3 regions of the Thalassotalea agariperforans genome follow, and region 1 is predicted to be linked to each of the others. Evidence: predicted binding sites of a transcription regulator. Region 1 holds the regulator's gene; each other region holds the start of a gene.
The links. The regulator sigma-54, encoded in region 1, starts transcription at its own class of promoters, with help from an activator protein. The targets are predictions, from matches to a motif close to GTTGGCACGNNNNTNGNNT.
Positions count from the first base shown of each region.

Region 2: cynS (cyanase) is a predicted target of sigma-54. The motif match lies at 1,579-1,597, and genes of this name have one in related genera.
Region 3: ACSLUO_RS14275 (TorF family putative porin) is a predicted target of sigma-54. The motif match lies at 1,724-1,742, and genes of this name have one in related genera.

Region 1 covers NZ_JBQMWH010000001.1:144,079-147,368, forward strand. Annotated here, with positions in the region: gene rapZ (RNase adapter RapZ) at 1-155, opposite strand, end outside; gene ptsN (PTS IIA-like nitrogen regulatory protein PtsN) at 162-614, opposite strand; gene hpf (ribosome hibernation promoting factor) at 618-905, opposite strand; gene ACSLUO_RS00770 (RNA polymerase factor sigma-54) at 926-2,425, opposite strand; gene lptB (LPS export ABC transporter ATP-binding protein) at 2,514-3,245, opposite strand; gene lptA (lipopolysaccharide transport periplasmic protein LptA) at 3,235-3,290, opposite strand, start outside.
Region 2 covers NZ_JBQMWH010000002.1:95,980-99,269, reverse strand. Annotated here, with positions in the region: gene ACSLUO_RS03645 (formate/nitrite transporter family protein) at 1-804, opposite strand, end outside; gene cynS (cyanase) at 973-1,413, opposite strand; gene ACSLUO_RS03635 (sigma-54 interaction domain-containing protein) at 1,779-3,290, shown strand, end outside.
Region 3 covers NZ_JBQMWH010000012.1:77,141-80,430, reverse strand. Annotated here, with positions in the region: gene trpS (tryptophan--tRNA ligase) at 1-800, opposite strand, end outside; gene rpe (ribulose-phosphate 3-epimerase) at 818-1,492, opposite strand; gene ACSLUO_RS14275 (TorF family putative porin) at 1,815-2,492, shown strand; gene ACSLUO_RS14270 (DUF2970 domain-containing protein) at 2,633-2,818, shown strand; gene ACSLUO_RS14265 (Dam family site-specific DNA-(adenine-N6)-methyltransferase) at 2,833-3,290, opposite strand, start outside.

The DNA of each region.
Region 1 (3,290 bases):
GCCACTTTTTTACTGTCATTAATAACCGTGTGGGTTAGTGCGGGTAACAAATTTACGGGAATATTATCAACACAATAATAACCTAAATCTTCAAGTACTCTTAAGGCGACTGATTTACCCGAGCCTGAGCGTCCGCTAACAATTAACAGCTTCATAAATGTTTAGCTCGCTTCTTGAATAATTTGAAATAACTGGTCGTTATTTTGGCATTTTCTAACGTTTTTAATGGTTTGTTTATCACTGAATAATTGCGCAATACTTTGTAAGGTGCTTAAGTGTTCTTGGCAAGCACTTTCAGGAACAAATAACGCAACAAAAATATCAACAGGGCGATTATCAATAGCATCAAAACCAATTGGTTCTTGAGTGGTTAATAATACTGCGACTACTTGATTAGTTTCGCTTAATCGACCGTGGGGGATCGCTATACCATTACCAATACCGGTGCTACCCATTTGTTCTCGGTTCATTAAACTTTCGAGCAATTCATGTTGGCTTAATTCTGTAATGTGACTGGAGGCCGTTTGACAAATGGTATCAAAAATTCTTTTTTTACTGGTAGCTGGTACTGCACATAAAGTGCAGTCCAGTGTTAAAATATCTTGTAACTTCATAGGTTAATGTTGTTTTAGCTTTTCTTTGTGTTTTAGTACTTGACGATCTAATTTGTCAATTAAGGCATCAATGGCGGTATACATATCTTGATTGTCGGCCTTAGCATGAATTTCACCACCATTTAAGTGCAGTGTTGCTTCCGCTATTTGGTTTATTTTTTCAACATTAAGTACCACATAAACATTATTAATGTGATCAAAATGTCGCTCTAGCTTTGCAAATTTAGTATTAACAAAATCGCGTAATGAATCGGTAATTTCTACATGGTGTCCAGAAAGATTGATTTGCATAAGCTGTATCCTTTTAGTAACTAAAGTAAACTTTTTCGTTGATTAGACGGTGGTATAGCTAATGATTCACGATATTTAGCTATTGTCCGTCGGGCTACATTAATGCCTTGATCAGCCAATAATTCAGCCATTTTGCTGTCACTCAATGGTTTTGATGGCGTTTCAGCAGACACTAATTTTTTAATTAACGCTCTAATAGCGGTTGATGAACACTCTCCTCCATTTTCGGTACTAACATGACTTGAAAAGAAATATTTTAATTCAAATATTCCTCGTGGGGTATGCATATACTTTTGGGTTGTCACCCGTGATATCGTTGATTCATGCATTTCTACGGCTTCAGCGATATCATTTAACACCATTGGTCTCATCGCTTCAGGACCATGTTCAAAAAAGCCTTGTTGGCGTTGAACTATGCAATTGGATACTTTTAATAAAGTATCATTTCTACTTTCTAAACTTTTAATAAACCACTTTGCTTCTTGTAAATTAGAACGCATAAATTGGCTATCATCGGATGACTTCATGGTTTTAGTCATCGCCGCATATTGTTGGTTTATTGATAAACGCGGTGCTGAATCAGGATTTAATTCCACAACCCAACGACCATTTTTCTTTTCAACTGAAACATCAGGAATAACGTATTGGTCATCGCTTTTAATGACGCTATCACCCGGTCTTGGATCGAGAGACTGGATAAGTTGCATGACTTCTTTTAATTGTGGCTCTTTTAAACGCGTCTTTCTCATTAATTGACGATAGTCGCGATTGCCTAATAAATCGATATGATTTGCAATTATTTTTTTGGTTTCTTCTAAATAAGGCGTACTTTTGTCAAATTGGTTAAGTTGAATGAGCAAACATTCTGCAATTGAACGTGCGCCAACACCAATGGGGTCGAACATATTAATCCGTTTTAATACGGCTTCAACTTCGTCTAATTCAACTTCATCATCGCCTAGGCTTTCTAAAATGTCTTCCGCGGTTATGGTGAGGTAACCGGCGTCATCAATACCATCGATAATCGCCATGGCTATGGTACGGTCGGTATCAGAAAAAGGCGTTAATTCCATTTGCCATCTTAAATGATCTTGTATGGAGTCGGTAGTTTCACCTTGGTAAGTATAATCTTCAGACAAGGTTCCGCTGCTACTGCTTGCTGAGCCAGCAGTATAATTGTCATCCCAAGTTGTATCCATACTCAGTTCTTCAGGAATGTCATTTTTCTCCATGGCATCCGTGGTGCTTAACTCGTCAGATGACGGTGTTGCATCTTCACTACCATCAAGTTGTGGTTTCTCAGTTACCGATGCAGAAAAAGCCTCTTCTAACCGATCAGGAACATCTTCTTGGTTAGTTTGAGGTGTTTCATCAACTTCAAGAAGTGGATTGCTATCTAACGCTTCTTGAATTTCTTGTTGTAAATCTAACGTCGACAATTGCAACAAACGTATCGCTTGCTGTAATTGGGGTGTCATCGTTAACTGTTGTCCTATACGGAGCTGCAGTGATGGGCGCATTTAGCTTGTCATTATCCTTGTTGTACATTGTATTGTGTTGTTTAAACACTCATACGGAAAATTACGATTATCTTTTACGTTGTTTTAACTATAGCGTGAATTGCTCACCAAGGTATACATCTCTTACATGCTGATTTGCAAGTATTTCATCGGCACTGCCTTGAGCGATTAATTCACCATGACTAACAATGTAGGCTAGTTCACAAACATCAAGGGTTTCTCTAACATTGTGGTCGGTAATTAATACACCAATACCACGATTTTTTAAATGAATAATAATTTTCTTTATATCACCTACTGAAATTGGGTCAACCCCTGCGAAGGGTTCATCGAGTAAAATATATTGTGGATCAGCGGCAAGAGCACGTGCTATTTCAACTCTGCGGCGCTCACCACCCGATAAACTCATGCCAAGGTTGTCGCGAATATGGCCAATGTTAAATTCTTCTATTAAACTTTCTAACTTTTCTTCACGGGCTATGGCATTAAGCTCTTTACGCGTTTCTAATATCGCCATGATATTTTGATAAACGGTTAACTTTCTAAAAATTGATGCTTCTTGCGGTAAATAACCTAACCCTTTACGAGCACGGACATGCATTGGCTCGAATGTCATATCTTCACCGTTAAGCATAATCGATCCGCTGTCATTCGCAACTAGGCCAACGATCATATAAAACGAGGTAGTTTTACCAGCACCGTTAGGTCCTAATAAACCAACAATTTGTCCTTGTTTAACCGCTAAGCTGACATTTTTTACAACTTTTCGGCCTTTATAAGCTTTGGCTAAGCCTGTTGCTATTAGAATATTATTGCTCATTGTTAGTGCCACTTTGGAGTTGGGGCTGTAAAATGGTGGTTACGG
Region 2 (3,290 bases), on a different contig from region 1:
CTTACGGTTAGGTGAAGTTCTAACATGAGTGAGGTATAAAGGTAAACCCACCAATAATAAACCACCTGCTAAATTGCCTAATACCGTAGGAACTTCATTCCATAATAAATAATCGTAAACCGTAAATTCACCACCCATGATCATAGAGAATGGGAATAAAAACATGTTAACAATTGAATGTTCAAACCCCATAAAGAAGAACAGCATTACTGGCATCCACATAGCAGCCATTTTAGAACCTGCTGAAGTTGAGATCATAGCACCAACAACACCCATTGATACCATCCAGTTACATAACATGCCACGAATAAAAATAGTAAACCAACCACCAACACCATGCTCTTGATAGCCTAAGGTTCTTGATTCACCTATTGAAGCAACTTTAGCCGCTAATGCGCCACCATCGGTGCCATAACCATAAGTTAATATAAAGGACATGAAAAACGCGGTGGTTAATGCGCCCCCGAAGTTACCAATAAATACAAGTCCCCAATTTCGCAGTACACCACTAACAGTTACTCCAGGACGTTTATCAAATAATGCCAGTGGAACTAAGGTAAATACACCCGTCAGGAGATCAAACTTCATTAAATAAAGCATAATAAAACCAACTGGGAACAAACATGCACCTAAAATAGGGCTGCCTGTTTTCGTAGCAACGGTAATGGCAAATACCGCTGCTAATCCTAAAATAGCGCCAGCCATAAAGGCACGTATAATGGTATCTTTTGTCGACATGTAAACTTTTTGTTCACCAGAATCGACCATTTTGGTGACAAATTCGCTGGGTTCTATATAAGCCATAAGTATCTCACTGTTTGAAGTTGGTAAAATTATTGTTATTACTTACTTGGAATTGCAGTTATGGTGCCAATTAAGTAACGTACTGATATTAATAGTTAAATTTCAAATTAATGTGTTTTTTTGAGGGATAGGCGCACAAAACTGATTAGCTAAGCGCACCAAGATGGATCACCATGATTTATAAGGTAAAAATTTGCCATTTAAGGTTAAAATAACTCGATCACCTTTGGCATTTTCTTCTTTATCTACCTCCATTGAAAAATCGATAGCACTCATAATGCCGTCACCAAATTTTTCTTGGATCACTTCTTTTAAAGTATCGCCATAAACACCAACGACTTCATATAAACGATAAATAAGTGGATCTTGTGGTACGGATTTATCCCATTCTTTGGTTGGGTATTCCATTAATATCGCTTTCGCTTCGGCAGGTAAGCCAAGAAAGGCAACTAGCTTTTCAGCTTCAGGCTCAGGGCAACTATTCATTCCTAAACATGCTGATGTAGTCCAAACAATCGACATGCCAATGGCATCTGCAATTTCTTGCCAAGATAGTGCCTTGTCTTTTTTAATTGAAAATATCGCTTCAGTAACGTCGAGTTTATTCATGTTATTTCCTCATTTGGGATCAGGTTTAATAAATTAAGCTGGTAAATATTTTTGTAAGCTAAAAACACAAAATAGGGCAAAAGCTAAATTTAAGTGCAATGCGCTTAAGTTAAGCAACAGTATGTTTTTAATAAGGTTTAAACATTCTGTTAACTAAACCTGATATAGCTACAACCGTGCCAGTTAATAAAATATATTTAAGTTATTGTTTTTAAATATTAAAAAGTAAATTTCACTTTTCTTTATAATCACGATATTTCGTTGGTAACGATATTTCGTGGTATTTATAACGAGATCTCGTGGTTTTGGCGTGATAATTGAACAATGAAGATAATGAAAGTTGAATCAGGCAAAAGAGAAAACGTATGTTAAATCACTTATTTATGAATGCTCCTACCGCAATGTTATTGCTCGATCCTCATCAAAACAGGCTGATAAAAGTAAATCAGGCGGCTGATGACTTGTTAAATTTAAACGGTAGTGATTTATCAAACTTTTCTGTTACTCAGTTTTTTCCAAGTTGTTTGGATAAGTTACTCAACTTTACTCAGCAAATACTCGAGCAAAAAACGGCTTGGAGTTGTGATTTAAGTTTAATGCTCAATAATGAGCTTATTCCGTTAGACGTGAATGCCTGTGTTTTAGATGAGTATTTGTTGTTTAGTTGTCAAAAAAGAGATGTGACTTTTGGCCGTTATTTTCAATCGATTGTCGAAGCAAATTATCAATCGGGTTTTCCATATTGGAATAAAAATGAAACGGTCTTTGAAGAAATAGAACGGCAGAATCAATTATTATTAACGGCTGTGGGTGATGGGATTTATGGCGTTGATGTTGATGGTAATACTACCTTTGTGAATGTAGCCGCAGAAAAAATTATTGGCTGGAAAAAGTCTGAGCTGATCGGTCAAAACATTCATGATCTTATTCATCATTCACATTCTGATGGTAGCCACTATCATGCACATGAATGTCCTATTTTTGCAGCTTTTAACGATGGCGAAGTTCACAGTGTTGATGACGAAGTATTTTGGTCTAAAAGTGGTAAAGCTATTCCTGTTGAATATACAAGTACGCCGGTAACTGAAAATGGTTTGTTAATTGGCGCAGTGGTAATTTTTCGTGATATTACTGAGCGTAAAGCGATTCAAGCTAAATTATTAAATGCTTTGCAAGAAGTTGATGCACTAAAACAACGATTAGAAAAAGAAAACGCGTACTTATTAGAAGAGTTAAATGCTGACTTTAATCATCATCAAATTATTGGTCAAAGTGAAAAAGTACGGCACATGGTCAATCAAATTGAATTGGTTGGGCAAACCGATGCTAATGTTTTGATCACAGGGGAGTCAGGTACGGGGAAAGAATTAATTGCGCGCGCTATTCATGAAGTTAGTGAGCGACAAGGACGGCCACTTATCAAAGTAAATTGTGCCGCTATTCCAGTAGATTTATTTGAAAGCGAATTTTTTGGTCATGTTAAAGGGGCGTTCTCAGGTGCTATATCTGATCGCCTTGGCCGTTTTGAATTAGCTGATGGTGCCACCATTTTTTTAGATGAAGTAGGTGAAATACCTTTACAGCTTCAAGGTAAATTATTAAGGGTGTTGCAAGAGCAGCAATTTGAACGGGTGGGAGAGTCTAAAACTCGACATGTTAACGTTAGAGTGATTTCAGCCACGAATCAAAACTTAAAAAGTTTAGTTGAACAACAAAAATTTCGTGAAGACTTATATTTCAGGTTAAATGTTTTTCCAATCCACTCGCCCGCACTGCGGGAGCGTATTGACGACATTCCCTTATTAGTTAAGCATTTTATTGATAAAGTTTGTTTGCGTTTTAACAAGCCACAACCACAAGTGTCGATAGCCCAAATG
Region 3 (3,290 bases), on a different contig from region 1:
TCTTCATATTGTGGCACTAATGAAGCCACGGTAGTGCCAGTACAACATGACAATAAAGATAATAAATTAGAAACTCCTGGCTTTTCTTCAACATCAAAATAAATTCGTGCTTGCTCGTCTGAGTCAGTTACTGCACGTTTAATTTTTTTAGCCACTTTTTTCGGATCTTCTAACAAACCAATGAAGTTATTAGTATTGTCATCTGATTTAGACATTTTCTTTAACGGATCTTGTAAACTCATCACCCGTGCGCCAAATTCAGGAATAAACGGCTCTGGTACGGTAAAAATATCACCATACAAATTATTAAAACGCGTTGCGATGTCACGCGCTAATTCCAAATGTTGCTTTTGATCATCACCCACAGGTACTTGGTCTGCTTTATATAATAAAATATCCGCGGCCATTAATACCGGATAAGTAAATAAACCCGAGTTCATATTAGCTTCAGATTTTTGTGATTTGTCTTTATATTGGGTCATGCGATTTAGCTCACCCATTTGAGTGTAACAATTTAGCACCCAACTTAATTGGCTATGCTCGGGCACTTGCGACTGAACAAAAATGGCACTTTTTTCAGGATCGATACCACACGCCATATACAAAGCTAAGCCGTCTAAAACAGAGTTTCTTAATGCTTGTGCCTCAGGACGAACGGTGATCGCATGTTGATTAGCCAACATATAAAAACAGTCGTGACTATCTTGCATTTTAGACCACTGTTGCACAGCTCCTAAATAGTTACCAATAGTTAATTCGCCTGAAGGTTGGCAACCACTTAATACAATAGGTTTAGTCATGATTTTCCTTTACTTCTTTATTTGTTAACAGTTGCTAATTGAGCACGCATGTTATCAATAGCAACTTTATAATCAGGTTGGTTGAAAATAGCTGAGCCAGCAACAAACATATCTGCACCCGCGCTCGCTATTTCCGCAATATTGTCAGCATTCACGCCACCATCAACTTCAAGTCGAATATCAAAGCCACTGGCATCAATACGTTGACGAATTTGACGAAGTTTATCTAAAGTCATTGGAATAAAAGATTGCCCGCCAAAACCAGGGTTAACCGACATCAACATAATTGAGTCTAATTTATCCATAACAAAATCTAACACATTTAACGGCGTTGCCGGATTTAACACTAAGCCCGCTTTACAGCCATGTTGCTTAATTAACTGTAAGGTACGATCAACATGTTCACTCGCTTCTGGGTGAAAGGTAATAATATCAGCCCCTGCTTTGGCGAAGGCTGGCACTAATGCATCAACTGGTTTAATCATTAAATGCACGTCAATTGGTGCGGTAATGCCATAATCTCGTAACGCTTGGCAAAACATTGGGCCAAAAGTTAAGTTAGGAACATAGTGGTTATCCATTACGTCAAAATGCACAACATCAGCACCGGCAGCAATAACCTTGGCGACATCAGCACCTAAATTAGCAAAATCAGCTGAAAGAATTGACGGTGCTATTAAATAGTTCGACATAGTTAAAATTCCACAAATAATTAATGCCGCTACTTTACCTAATACCGCTTAATTATTGAAGTTAAAATAAATTATTTGTCGCATCCAATTGCACCAGATGAAACGTTGCAGCACCAATATTGTGCAAATGAATTTTTTACACTAAAAAACTAAAAATGCACCACGATAGAGCTCCGAAAATAAACGTCTGATTTTAAAAGGTTATTTTAATAAAAATTTAATTTTTCTTTAATAGGCACTTAACTTGCTATAACTAACTTAGATATTGAATATCAAAGCCAATAATAATGGTTACATTTAAACTGAAAACATGGGAATTACTATGAAAAAATTAGCTTTACCTCTTACGATTATCTCTTTAGCAACAAGTGCTGCTTTCGTTTCAACTTCGGCTTCTGCAGAAGTTTCTGCTAACGTAGCAGCAACAAGCAACTACTTGTGGCGTGGTCTTGAGCAAACAGGTGGTGCTGCCGCTATTTCTGGTGGTATTGATTACTCAAGCGAGTCTGGCTTTTATGCGGGTACTTGGGCATCAAACGCTTCATGGGGCGACATGAAAACTGAATTAGATTTATACTTTGGTTTTGGTGGCGATATCAGTGAAGATGTTTCTTATGATGTGGGTTATATCTATTATGCATACCCAGATTCAGTTGCTGACGAAAATGACTTCTCAGAAATTTATGCAAGCCTTTCAACAGCTGGTTTCACGTTTGGTGTAGCTGTATTAGCTGATTCAGAAGCTGGTGGCGATGGCGGTGAATTTGGTGATTCTGTTTATGCTAACATCGATTACGGTTTTGCCTTAGAAAGTGGCGCTGAAGTTGGTTTACACATTGGTGATTACAGCGGTGATTTCTCAACTGAATCTTTTGACATCGGCGCTTCAGTAAGCAAAGATGGCTTCACTTTAGGTGTTTCTAAAACAGATTTTAAAGACGGTGCTGACAGCAACGACATGAAATTCTATGTTTCTTACGCTGTAGATATCGCTTTATAATTTAAATTTTTAAATTAATTTCTAAAAGCCTGAAGACTTAAAATCTTCAGGCTTTTTTGTGTCATTTAACTCCCAGCATTAGTATTGCTAACCTTAGTAGATCAATGCATGCTAGTGTTAACTAGTATAGAGGAGTTAGTATGAATTTCATTGCAACACTAAAAAGTGTCGCTGCCGCCTTTTTTGGGGTGCAAAGTGACAAAAATAGAAATCGAGATTTTAGTCAAGGTAAAGCCAGCCATTTTATTATTGCCGGTATTATTGGTGTGATTGTTTTTATTGCTTTATTAATTTTCGCTGTCAGCTTAGTTTTACCCAGCTCATAAAAAACGAATTTCCCTTAATAAAGTGCTAACAACTCACCAACTTTTTTTCGTGTAGCGCCTTGCTGGCTAATGGTACGAGAAACTTTCAGTGATTTTATCTGCTCGGCATGTTGATAAATTTTACGTGTCCAAATGGTATCGTGATTACTAATTAATACCGAAACATCTTTATTAACCGTGCTTTCTTCCGCAGCATTCGCTAAATCAGCTTGTTCATCCAAACCAAAACCGTTACCTGAATAACTGGTAAAACTCGCGGTTTTACTTAAAGGTACATAAGGTGGATCACAATAAACCACATCACCTGGTTTTACCCGTTCAAAAATCTCACGATAGCCCAAACACGTAAACTCCGCTAACTGTGCTTTATCAGCAAAGGCATTGAGTTCTTGCTCAGGAAAATACGGTTTTTTGTATTTACCAAACGGCACATTAAAACCGCCGGATTTATTATAACGACACAAACCGTTGT